DNA from 2 places in the Brevibacillus sp. MS2.2 genome. Region 1 is predicted to be linked to the other one. Evidence: predicted binding sites of a transcription regulator. Region 1 holds the regulator's gene; the other holds the start of a gene.
What was found. The regulator CtsR, encoded in region 1, represses protease genes until heat stress. The targets are predictions, from matches to a motif close to ATGGTCAATAAAGGTCAAACA.

Region 1 (5,797 bases):
GGGGCACCTACCAGCCGAGCGGTGGAATGCTTCTCCATGTACTCGGACATATCTACACGAATCATGGCATCCTCGTCACCGAAAAGCGTCTCTGCCACGGCACGAGCCAATTCGGTTTTACCCACACCGGTTGGTCCAAGGAAGATAAACGAGCCGATCGGGCGTTTTGGGTCTTTCAGACCAGCACGGGCACGGCGGATCGCACGCGAGATGGATTTGACTGCTTCATCTTGGCCAATGACGCGATCGTGCAAAATCTCTTCCATCTTCAGCAAGCGCTCTGTTTCTTCTTCCTTCAGCTTCAACACAGGAATACCCGTCCAGCTCGCCACTACTTGTGCGATGTCTTCTGGCGTAACCTCCATGTTTAGCTGACCTTGGCGCTCTTTCCAGTCTTTTTTCGTTTTATCCAGTTCTTCACGCAGTTTTTGCTCCTGATCGCGAAGAGCTGCTGCTTCCTCGAACTCTTGTGATTGTACGGCAGCGTCTTTTTCCTTGCGTACCTCTTCCAGACGTCCCTCCAGCTCTTTGAGGTTTGGTGGAACCGTAAAGGATTGCAAGCGAACCTTGGATGCCGCCTCGTCGACCAAGTCGATGGCCTTGTCAGGCAGGAAGCGTTCCGTAATATAGCGGTCAGACAGTTTTACTGCCTGCTCGATTGCTTCATCGGTAATTTTGACACGATGGTGGGCTTCGTAACGATCACGAAGGCCATGCAGGATACGAATAGCATCCTCCGCTGTCGGTTCATCAACCTGAATCGGTTGGAAACGACGCTCCAGTGCCGCGTCTTTTTCGATGTACTTGCGATATTCATCCAGCGTAGTAGCACCTACGCACTGTAGCTCGCCACGTGCCAGAGCAGGCTTCAAAATGTTGGAGGCATCAATAGCGCCTTCTGCTCCACCTGCACCAATCAGGGTGTGTAGCTCATCAATAAACAGGATGATGTTTCCTGCTTGGCGAATTTCGTCCATGATTTTTTTCAGACGATCTTCGAATTCACCGCGATATTTGGTTCCCGCAACAACGGTTCCCATATCGAGGGTCATGACGCGCTTATCACGGAGGGTCTCCGGAATTTCGTTGTTCACGATTTTTTGGGCAAGACCTTCTGCAATCGCTGTTTTCCCGACGCCAGGCTCCCCAATCAAAACAGGGTTGTTTTTGGTGCGTCTGCTAAGTACTTGGATCACACGCTCGATTTCTTTTTGGCGACCGATGACAGGGTCCAGCCCGCCATCACGAGCGATTGCAGTCAGATCCCTTGCCAAGCCGTCCAGTGTCGGCGTATTTGCCGCTGGGTTCCCTCCAGACGGTTGATGAGATGCCATCATTTCCGAGCTGCCAAGAAGCTGGAGCACCTGTTGACGTGCCTTGTTCAGGCTAACGCCCAAATTGTTCATGATTCTCGCAGCAATGCCTTCTCCTTCACGGATCAAGCCAAGCAGAATATGTTCAGTCCCCACATAGGTATGACCCAGCTTGCGGGCTTCGTCCATCGACAGTTCAATAACCTTTTTGGCGCGAGGTGTATAGTTTGGTGTGTAATTACTACCGGACTGCTCGGTTCCTCGCCCGATTAACGACTCCACTTCGCTCTGGATTTTATCGAGGCCAAGCCCAAGTGATTGCAATGCCTTCGCCGCAATCCCTTCGCCTTCTCGAATGAGTCCCAGCAGCACATGCTCTGTCCCAATATCTTTGTGTCCGAGACGAACCGCCTCTTCCAGGGCAAGCGCCAGTACTTTTTGTGCTCGTTCTGTAAAACGTCCAAACATCATATCGTACACCTCCGTATAACCGTGTTTTTTCTCTATATGGTTAACAATTGCTTGATACCATTACGATTACTCTTGTGATTCTACTACGCGCAGACGTTCGCGGATCAGCCTTGCCCTTCTTTCATCGCGTTGGTCCGGAGTGAGCTTTTGTCCAGCGTGGTGTTGTAAAAACCCTGGCTGTGTCGTGACTAACAGTTCGTTTAGAACCAGCGGAGATACATCCGGAATGATGCCTAGATCAATCCCCAGACGTACATCGGACAGACGCTGAGCCGCCTCCTTGGACTCTACTGTGCGGGCGTACATCAGGATACCATACGATCGAAAAATCCGATCCTCCAGCGAAACCCGAGTATGCTCCAGCAAATAAGTACGTGCCACACGCTCTTGCTCAATAATCTGTCTAGCTACACCGTAGAGATTGGAAAGGATATCCGACTCAGACATCCCCAGTGTGACCTGATTGGATAACTGAAAAAGATTCCCTAGAGCTTCGCTGCCCTCTCCGTAAATTCCTCTAACGACTAGACCAACTTGATTAATTGCCTGTAAAATTCTACTGATCTGCTGCGTCATCACCAGCGCCGGCAAGTGCAGCATCACAGATGCACGAATTCCCGTACCCACATTGGTTGGGCAGCTTGTAAGATATCCTCGTGTTTCGTCGAAAGCGTAGTTCAAGTTTTTCTCAAAAATGTCGTCTATTTTCGTACCTATTTCCCATGCCTCGTTCAAACGAAACCCGGGTAATAGTACCTGTATTCGAATGTGGTCTTCTTCATTAACCATAATGCTGACAGACTCATCTTCACGAAGTAATACGGCACCTTTGCGAGATTCCTCTGCCAGGTGAGGGCTAATCAGATGCTTTTCTACAAGCACCCTTTTTTCTAACGGATTAATTTGGTCCATGTGGATGACCTGAAGCTGATGCCTTTTGCGCATTGCCTCCGAATCGCTTACTTCCGTTACCTTTCTGACGACTTCCTCGCCCTGTGAGTCCGTTGCCAATAACGGAAAGGGGTGCTGGCGCAGGTTACGGGCGATACGCAGCCGTGTACTAATGACAATGTCGGAATCAGGACCTTCTCCTTTCATCCAATTGCTCCACGGGTTTTGCATAAACTGCTTTTGGGACATAACCAGCTAACCTCCCTTGCTACGATTGGGCCATTTTTTGTTCCAATGCTCGAATTCGATCGCGCATTTCTGCTGCCTTCTCGAACTCTTCACTGGCGACATGACTTTGCAGCGCTTGCTTTAGTTGCTCCAGCTCTTTACGGATCTTCAGTTTGCCACCCATCCGCTCTGGTACTTTTCCACTATGCTGTGTGTTTCCATGAATCCGGCGGAAAAGGGGGTCCAGTCGATCACCCAAAAAAGTGTAGCAATCACTACAGCCAAATCGGCCACTTTTACTAAATTGAGAATATGTGAGTCCACATGTTTCGCATTGAAGCGGCTTATTCGTTGCCGTTTCGCGTCCATTCTTTTGCATGGGATCAAATTTTAAAAGTCCTGACAGGAGATTGTTGATGCTGAAGTTGTGAAAGCCGGTAAAGACGTCCCCTTTTTCATGAGCACACTGCTCGCAAATATGGTATTCGGTTTTTTCGCCATTGACGATTTTCGTCAAATGAAGTGTCGCCGGTCGTTTTCCGCATTCCTCACAGTTCATAACATCATACCTCCTTTTACTTCAACAAGATTGCTGCGATCATCTGCTTTAAAATATTTGCCCGCAAACGATCCCGCAATTCAGCTTCTAGCGTTAATACGTTTCGTGAGGTAGCGATTTTCATCAAGGTTGCTTCTCTGATGTTGACTAATCCTTCCTCAAATAGTCTTTCTACGATCGCATTTCCCACGCTCTGACTGATGCTCTCACCAATCAGTTCCTCTGTTAGCAATTCCTGCAAGCGTGCTTTGCTGACAATCTGCACCTTGCGTATGCGAATATACCCGCCGCCCCCGCGCTTACTCTCTACAATGTACCCTTTTTGAACGGTAAAGCGCGTATTGATGACGTAATTGATCTGAGACGGCACACATTGAAAATGGTCGGCAAGCTCACTACGCTGAATCTCGATCGATCCATTGGGACTGTTTGTAATGATGCTTTTCAAGTGATGTTCAATGATGTCCGAGATGTTACGCAAGTCATCGCCTCCTATTCCTCTGTGTATGTTCTTCTGAGGTTACCTATTGACTTTGACTATCTTTGACGTTAATTATAATGGGTTTAGTGCGTGCCCGCAAGTGTCCCTTACACATTCTAGTGTGGGCAAAAGAGGGTCGCTTGAAACTTGGACATGATCAACAAAAAAACCACTCCCTGAGGAATGGTTTATGTTTGTTCTTGTGTATTGGTGTCGATTGCTGGCAAATGATTCAGTAGCTGTGTGAAGCTGGTGATGATGACATCTGCCCCGTCAAGCTCACCTGGTTTGGCAAAACCAAAGTCACATCCAATGGTAAATAAACCGTTTGTCTTGCCTGCTTCCACGTCGGAGTGACGATCCCCTACCATGATGGCCTGCCCGATTTTGTAATCAGACAACAATTTGGCAACCAGATCATTTTTGGAATGTGTGCGGAAACGGCCAGCTGAGTACAGATCGGTCATTAGCGGCTTTAATTCGTATTCCTGGCAAATGGCATCGATGTACTCTTCCTGCCCATTGCTTGCTATAAACAAAGCAAATCCTTTTTCTCGCAGCGTTTCCAAGGTTGATTTTACATTCGGATATAGCTCGGTCACTCTTTCTTTGAGTAACTGGATTTCATTGTCTAGCAAGAAGGCGTCGGCTGAGCGAATAGCTTCCTCACTCGCACCCGGCAGTAATTTGTCCCAGATCTGCTCGATCGTCATTCCCAGTACATTGATCAATTCACGTTCGTCTGGGGTTTCCCCTTGCCATAGCCCTTTTTGACGAAGCTGGTCAAACGTTCGAATAAATGCTGGAGTGGACAGCTTTTCTGTTTGAAGTAACGTGCCATCCATATCAAATAATATGGCGAATGGTACAGTCATGGGTTCCTCCATTTTGTCTGGCTAGGCCGCTATTCTACTTTCCCTGGCAACATATTCATATCATCCATGATGAACTCGGTAATTCTTTGTGCAGCATCTGGCTTCGAGATTTTCTGTCCCATTCTCCGCATATAATCCACCTTGGACGGGCTATGCAATAGTTCATCAATAAAATAAATCAATTGCTCTGACAGATTCGCGTGTACCGCACATCCATTATTGAGCAAAAAGTGGCTGTTCCTCTCTTCCTGTCCAGGCAGAGGGTTGTAAACAATCATGGGTACCCGTTTACTCATTACTTCAGCTGATGTAAGTCCGCCTGATTTGGTGACAATTAAATCAGCCGTTTCCAAGTATTCGTGGAAGTTATTGATGAATTTTAGTGGAACGACTTCATGGCGATACGTACGATTTATCACTTTATTGTACAGCTTATCGTTTGTCCCTGTTAATACAAAGGTTTTCAGCGGAATGTTAATCTCTTCTAGCCCATCTAATACCTTTTCCATCGAGCCGAGACCCAATCCGCCCCCTGACAGAATGATGCTTTTTTGTCCAGGAGCGAGGCCAAGCTTTTGCCGAATCAAATCGGAGTCCAATGGCAAGCTGAATTTTTTCATGATAGGAATGCCCATCGGAATGAATTTTTGATGGTCCTGTCGATAAACGTCTAACAGGTAATACAGTTGTTCATGGCCGATGAAGTAATAATTGATATGGTGATTAATCCATGAAGGATGGATGGTATAGTCAGTAATGATCGTATAGATTGGTTCCTTCCAATCATTTCTCCCTTTCAGTACGGAAAGCATACAGCTTGCAAACGGATGCGTAGCAATAAAGGCATCAGGCTGTACACTGTTGATCAGCTTTTTCAGTTTGTTTGCCAATAACTTATTCATCAGCACATTCATATCGAAGAAACGGGTTTTTTCTGTATTATGGTAAATTCTGCCCCACATCTTGGGTGACAGCCTTA
Region 2 (5,797 bases), on a different contig from region 1:
CACTTTTGCCAGCAAAGTAGCAGCGATTGTCGTTACAAGGAACGGTGCTCAACCATCCCTGCCTACTTTCGATGAAGTACAAGCATACTCTTTTTAATGGGGGAGAATGATGGAGAAGGTCAATGTAGCTGAAAAGTTTGCGTTATTCCATGAGTATTGGAATCCCAAAATTGCAGGCGAAATCAATGACTCCTATGTAAAGCTGGCGAAATTGAAAGGTGAGTTTGTCTGGCATCAGCATGAAAATGAGGATGAGATGTTTTACGTTGTGAAAGGGAAGCTGCTTATTAAATTTCGCGATAAAGATGTTTGGGTAAACGAAGGCGAATTTCTCATTGTTCCAAAAGGTGTAGAGCATATGCCAGTTGCAGAGGAAGAGGTTCATGTATTATTGCTTGAACCAAAGACGACGCTCAATACTGGAGATCAAGTAAACGAAAAAACAGTAACAGATTTAGAGAGGATATAATCAAAGATCAAGCCTGTTTTGAGAGATGATTTTCAAAATGGGCTTTTTCTATAGGCATGGTTTACAGTTGCAGATATTTCATTTGTTGACCGAACGGTACATAATATGTAAGATTTCCATAACAGTTGGAAACGAAAGGAGGATTCCGTTGAGTAAACGTGGCAGACCTCGTGATTTTGATTACACGTCCATCGTAGATGTGGCCATGAAAACGTTTTGGTCAAAAGGCTACAATGGTTGTTCTACGCATGATTTATGCAGTGATACTGGACTAGGGAAAGGTAGCTTGTACAATACGTTTGGCAGCAAACAGGACCTTTATCTAGCGGTGGTGGAACACTATCACGATACTGGGATTCAAGAACAGCGGGCATTATTGGAAAGCCCGGGTTCCGTGAAAGAACGGTTGCAAAACTTTTTAGCTTGGGCATTGGTGGAAGACTTTGAATCAACGAATCCAAAGGGATGTTTGCTGATCAATGCGGGATTGGAACGGGCAAAAGACGATCCCAAGATTGAAGAAATCGTCTCCAGACATGTTGAACTTTTGAAGCAAACGATGGAACAAGTGATGGAAGAAGGCTTGCGAACGGGCGAAATCGCCAAAAAACGATCTGCTGTGGATTTGGCTAGCCTATTTTTAAGTAGTTACTATGGCTTCCGTGTGTTGAATACATCCACACAAAATCGGGCATTGGCTGAACAAATCATGAATGGCACCATGGAATCTATCTTCGGCGCGTAAAGCGCTCTTTTTTTGAGTGATTTTTGTACCGAGTGTTACAATAATAAGTGAGGAGTGTTTCTTCATGCCGTCGATGATTTATTTGTTAGCGGTAGCGATTTTTGCGATGACGACTTCTGAATTTATGGTGGCTGGGATGATGAATGAGCTTGCCGATGATTTCGATGTGACGATCCCCTCCATCGGGTATTTCATTACAGCGTATGCAGGAGCAATGGTGATAGGGGGGCCCATCCTAACAGCAACTCTCTTGCACATTCGCCGAAAACAAGCGCTGCTTTCTTTGGTTGCCGTCTTCTTCCTTGGCCAATCGTTGGGAGCATTGGCTTGGGATTACGAGTCAATGATGCTTGCGCGAATCCTAACGGGTATTGCTTCATCCGCAGCGTTTGGCATCTCCGTCAGTATTTCAGCCAGCCTGGTTCCCTCTCATTCACGGGGAAAGGCCGCTTCGATTGTTTTGGCTGGCCTAATGATAGCTACTGTCATCGGACTTCCTCTGACAACCGTGATTGCACAATTTTTCGGCTGGAGAATGAGCTTTTGGGCTGTTGCCGTTGTCGTATTGCTATCAGGGATCTTGATTCAATGGTTGCTCCCTTCCTCTGCACAAAAAGACCAGATAAACGTAGCGGATGAGCTTGGCAGTTTTCATAATCCGCATCTTTGGGCCGCGTATGCAACGAGTATGCTGATCATTGGCGGTACCTTCGCAGCGTTTAGTTATTTTACTCCGATTCTTACGGATGTAACGGCATTTTCGGATGCGAGTATCCCGTATTTGCTTGCCTTTTATGGGATCGCGACGGTGATCGGAAATATTGTGATTGGCAGACTTGCTGATCGTTTTACCATGCGAATCCTTGTAACGGGATTAAGCATACTCTTAGCGGCATTGGTTCTGTTTGCCGTAGGAGCCGAAAATAAATGGATCGCTGTGCTTTCCATTGTTCTGATTGGATTGACGGGTGTAGCGATGAATCCGGCCATGATCGCACGAGTTATGAATACAGCAGGCAGTGGGACGATGGTAAACACTGTTCATACTTCCTTTATTACATTGGGTGTTGCGATTGGGTCTTCCTTAGGTGGGATCGGGATCAGCAGTGGCTACGGGCTTGTATCACCATTGTGGGTAGGTGCTTGTTTAGCTGGTATAGGGTTACTTTCGATCGTTCCCTATCTGCGAAAGGGCAAAGTGTAAAAAACCATACAATCCCTCTTGAAAGTCAAAGAAGGTCAAACTATAATAAAGTCATCGAAGGTCAGGAAAGGTCAAAGATCAAAAATCGAAGACCTTCTGAATTCCAAAACAACGCTTTTGGGGGGATTGAATATGCATTGTGAAATCTGCAAACAACGAGAAGCAACTGTGACTGTTCATATACGCTTACAAAATCAGCAACAGAAATACGATCTGTGCAAAGACTGCCAGACAAAGCTGACCAACAAAATGGGAGTGGGCATGGGCTTTAGTCCTTTCTCCTCCTTCTCTGGACTGGATGAGTTCCTGCAAGGCTTTGCTCAAGGCTCGATGAACCCGGGCAAATCTTCCAGCCAACCGCAGCCACAAGCACCAGAGCGTGGTGGAGGCATCCTCGATGACCTGGGTCGTAATCTAAACGATGCGGCACGTGCCGGACTGATTGACCCTGTGATTGGACGCGAACAGGAAATTGAGCGTGTCATTGAGATTTTGAACCGACGCAACAAAAACAATCCAGTTCTGATCGGAGAGCCAGGAGTCGGGAAGACGGCGATTGCGGAAGGCCTCGCCCTGCGTATTACGGAAGGGCAAGTACCGACCAAGCTGAAAAACAAGCAGGTGTATATTTTAGATGTCGCCTCTCTGGTTGCAGGGACGGGAATTCGCGGACAGTTCGAGGAAAAAATGAAGCAAGTGATTGCCGAGCTGCAAAAACGCAAAAATGTCATCCTGTTTGTGGATGAGATTCATCTCTTGGTGGGAGCAGGCTCTGCGGAGGGATCCATGGATGCAGGGAACATTCTGAAGCCTGCGCTAGCTCGCGGTGAGTTGCAACTGGTTGGGGCAACAACGTTAAAAGAGTATCGCGTGATTGAAAAAGACGCTGCTCTGGAGCGCCGCCTGCAGCCAGTTATGGTCAAGGAACCAACCGTAGAACAAGCCATCGAGATTTTAAAAGGATTGCGTCCGAAATACGAAGCATTCCATCAAGTTGCTTACTCGGATGATGTCATTCGTGCCTCCGTGGAATACTCCCATCGTTACATCCAGGATCGATTCTTGCCTGACAAGGCGATTGATCTCATGGATGAAGTGGGCTCTCGCTTGAACCTGAGATCCTCCGCGGTTGATACGGCAGAGCTGCATGAGCGGCTGGCACAAATCAATCAGGAGAAAAAGGAAGCGACGGAGCAAGAAGCATACGAACGAGCTGCCCGTCTGAGAGACGAGGAAGCGGGTATTTTAGAGAAGCTGGATCAAATCGAGGGCAAGGAGCAACGCGTTCAGGTTGACGTCACGGACATCCAAGCCTTGATCGAGCAAAAGACTGGGATTCCGGTTACCAAGCTGCAAAGTGATGAGCAGATGAAAATGAAAAACCTGGCCGCTCATTTGGAAGCAAAAGTCATTGGTCAATCCGAGGCAGTCACTCAAGTAGCGAAGGCGATTCGACGCAGTCGGGCAGGTCTGAAACCGAAAAACAGACCGATCGCTTCCTTCCTGTTCGTCGGTCCAACTGGCGTAGGGAAGACAGAGCTGTCCAAAGCATTGGCAGAGGAGCTGTTTGGGACCCGTGATTCCATGATCCGCCTCGATATGAGCGAGTACATGGAGAAGCACTCGGTATCCAAATTGATCGGTTCTCCTCCTGGCTACGTCGGTCATGAAGAAGCAGGTCAGCTAACAGAGCGCGTACGCCGCAACCCGTACAGCATTATCCTGCTGGATGAGATCGAAAAAGCACACCCGGACGTGATGCACATGTTCCTGCAAATTCTGGAGGATGGTCGTCTGACAGACAGTCAGGGTCGTACGGTGAATTTTAAAGAGACGGTCATCATTGCTACGAGCAATTCAGGTGTGAGCGAGCGAAAAATCTCTGTCGGCTTTGGAGCAAAAGCGCCCGAGCCTGCTACCGTGCTGGATTCTCTCGGGGCGTACTTCAAGCCGGAGTTCCTGAACCGCTTCGACTCGATCATTTCCTTTGCCCATCTGGAAAAACAGGATTTGGTCAAAATCGTCGATCTGCTGCTGCAAGATGTGAGGGGCAATCTGTTTGAGCAAGGAATGGAGATCACCGTGACAGATGCCGCAAAAGAAAAGCTGGCTGAGCTGGGCTACAACCCTTCCTTTGGGGCACGTCCATTGCGACGCGTGATTCAGCAATATGTCGAGGATGGCATTGCAGATTTGGTGATGGAAGAAGACGATGTGACAGCTATGGTCATTGATGTCGAGGATGATGTCATTCGAGTGAAAAAAGGATAACCGTCGTAAAAAAAGAAACCCCGATCTGGGGTTTCTTTGCTTTTTATGATCGTCTTTATTTATTCATGACTTTCTCATTGACGCCGTTGCTGACTCCAGCGCTTTCCATTTTCACTTGGCGGCGCTTGGCGATGATTTTCTTCACCCATAGCCCGACCAAGATGAGCGGCACAACGGTGAGAAAGATATAGAGAGAAACGTTATGGACCATATTTTCCGCCATTTTGCCGTAAAAATAAAACAAAAATCCGACTGCGTAAAATTTGACTGCCCGTCCAATTGCCGCGTACCCAATCAATTTCCACAACGGGAATTTCAAGCAACCCGACATGATTGTAAACACTTTAAACGGAATGGGGGTAAACGAACCGATGAAGATCGCGACTTCGCCTTTCTTTTGGAACATCGCTGTGGCAGAATCAATCCATTCCTTCTTGAGGATTTTGTACAGAACGGATTTGCCTAGTACTTTACCAATAAAATAACCGACGGGTGTCCCTAACAGACAAGCGATGTAGCCTACCGTTGCAATCCACAAGGCCTGCGAAGGATCAACGAGGCTGAGTGGTACTTGAAGAAAGAAGGCAGGAACGGGAAAGATGACTGCGTCTGCAAAAGAATGGATGAACATTCCCAAATAGCCGTATTCCATTAAGAAATCTAAAATGTTCTGAAACATCTATTTCTCCTTTGTCATTCTATCGTTAACTGCCAGTCATCAACTTAATCGAGTCGGATCGTACCAGGTTTTTACGCTTTATTGGAATGTTCAGCATCACACCGAGTAAGCCCAACAAATTATATGTGTATAGATGCGATTCTACTTCAAACTGGCCGACTATGGAACGAATTTTTTTGGATTGGGATTCACTTACTATATAACGATATACCGCAATCGATGCATTTTGAAACAATACCAACGAAGCCTCGGGGGAAATCATGTTTCTGTATCTGATAATACGATGTAGATCGTTTTCTGGTTACTCAACATTTTGGAACCAATACGTCCATTATCGAGATTTCGTTGTTGTCCAAAAACGCACTCTCGCCGGATTTTATCTACGACGTAAGGCGGATAGGTTATCGGTGCATGCGGCGTAACACATCC

Region 2: HP568_RS23905 (ATP-dependent Clp protease ATP-binding subunit) is a predicted target of CtsR. The motif match lies at 2,476-2,496, and genes of this name have one in related genera.

What each region holds. Positions count from the first base shown of each region.
Region 1 covers NZ_JABSUZ010000060.1:18,775-24,571, forward strand. Annotated here, with positions in the region: gene HP568_RS28870 (ATP-dependent Clp protease ATP-binding subunit) at 1-1,784, opposite strand, end outside; gene mcsB (protein-arginine kinase McsB) at 1,851-2,924, opposite strand; gene mcsA (protein-arginine kinase activator protein McsA) at 2,944-3,462, opposite strand; gene HP568_RS28885 (CtsR family transcriptional regulator) at 3,479-3,943, opposite strand; gene HP568_RS28890 (HAD hydrolase-like protein) at 4,132-4,818, opposite strand; gene HP568_RS28895 (UDP-N-acetylglucosamine--LPS N-acetylglucosamine transferase) at 4,848-5,797, opposite strand, start outside.
Region 2 covers NZ_JABSUZ010000034.1:46,004-51,800, reverse strand. Annotated here, with positions in the region: gene rbsK (ribokinase) at 1-97, shown strand, start outside; gene HP568_RS23920 (cupin domain-containing protein) at 107-469, shown strand; gene HP568_RS23915 (TetR/AcrR family transcriptional regulator) at 618-1,214, shown strand; gene HP568_RS23910 (MFS transporter) at 1,279-2,418, shown strand; gene HP568_RS23905 (ATP-dependent Clp protease ATP-binding subunit) at 2,551-4,689, shown strand; gene HP568_RS23900 (YqaA family protein) at 4,745-5,368, opposite strand; gene HP568_RS23895 (aminotransferase-like domain-containing protein) at 5,770-5,797, opposite strand, start outside.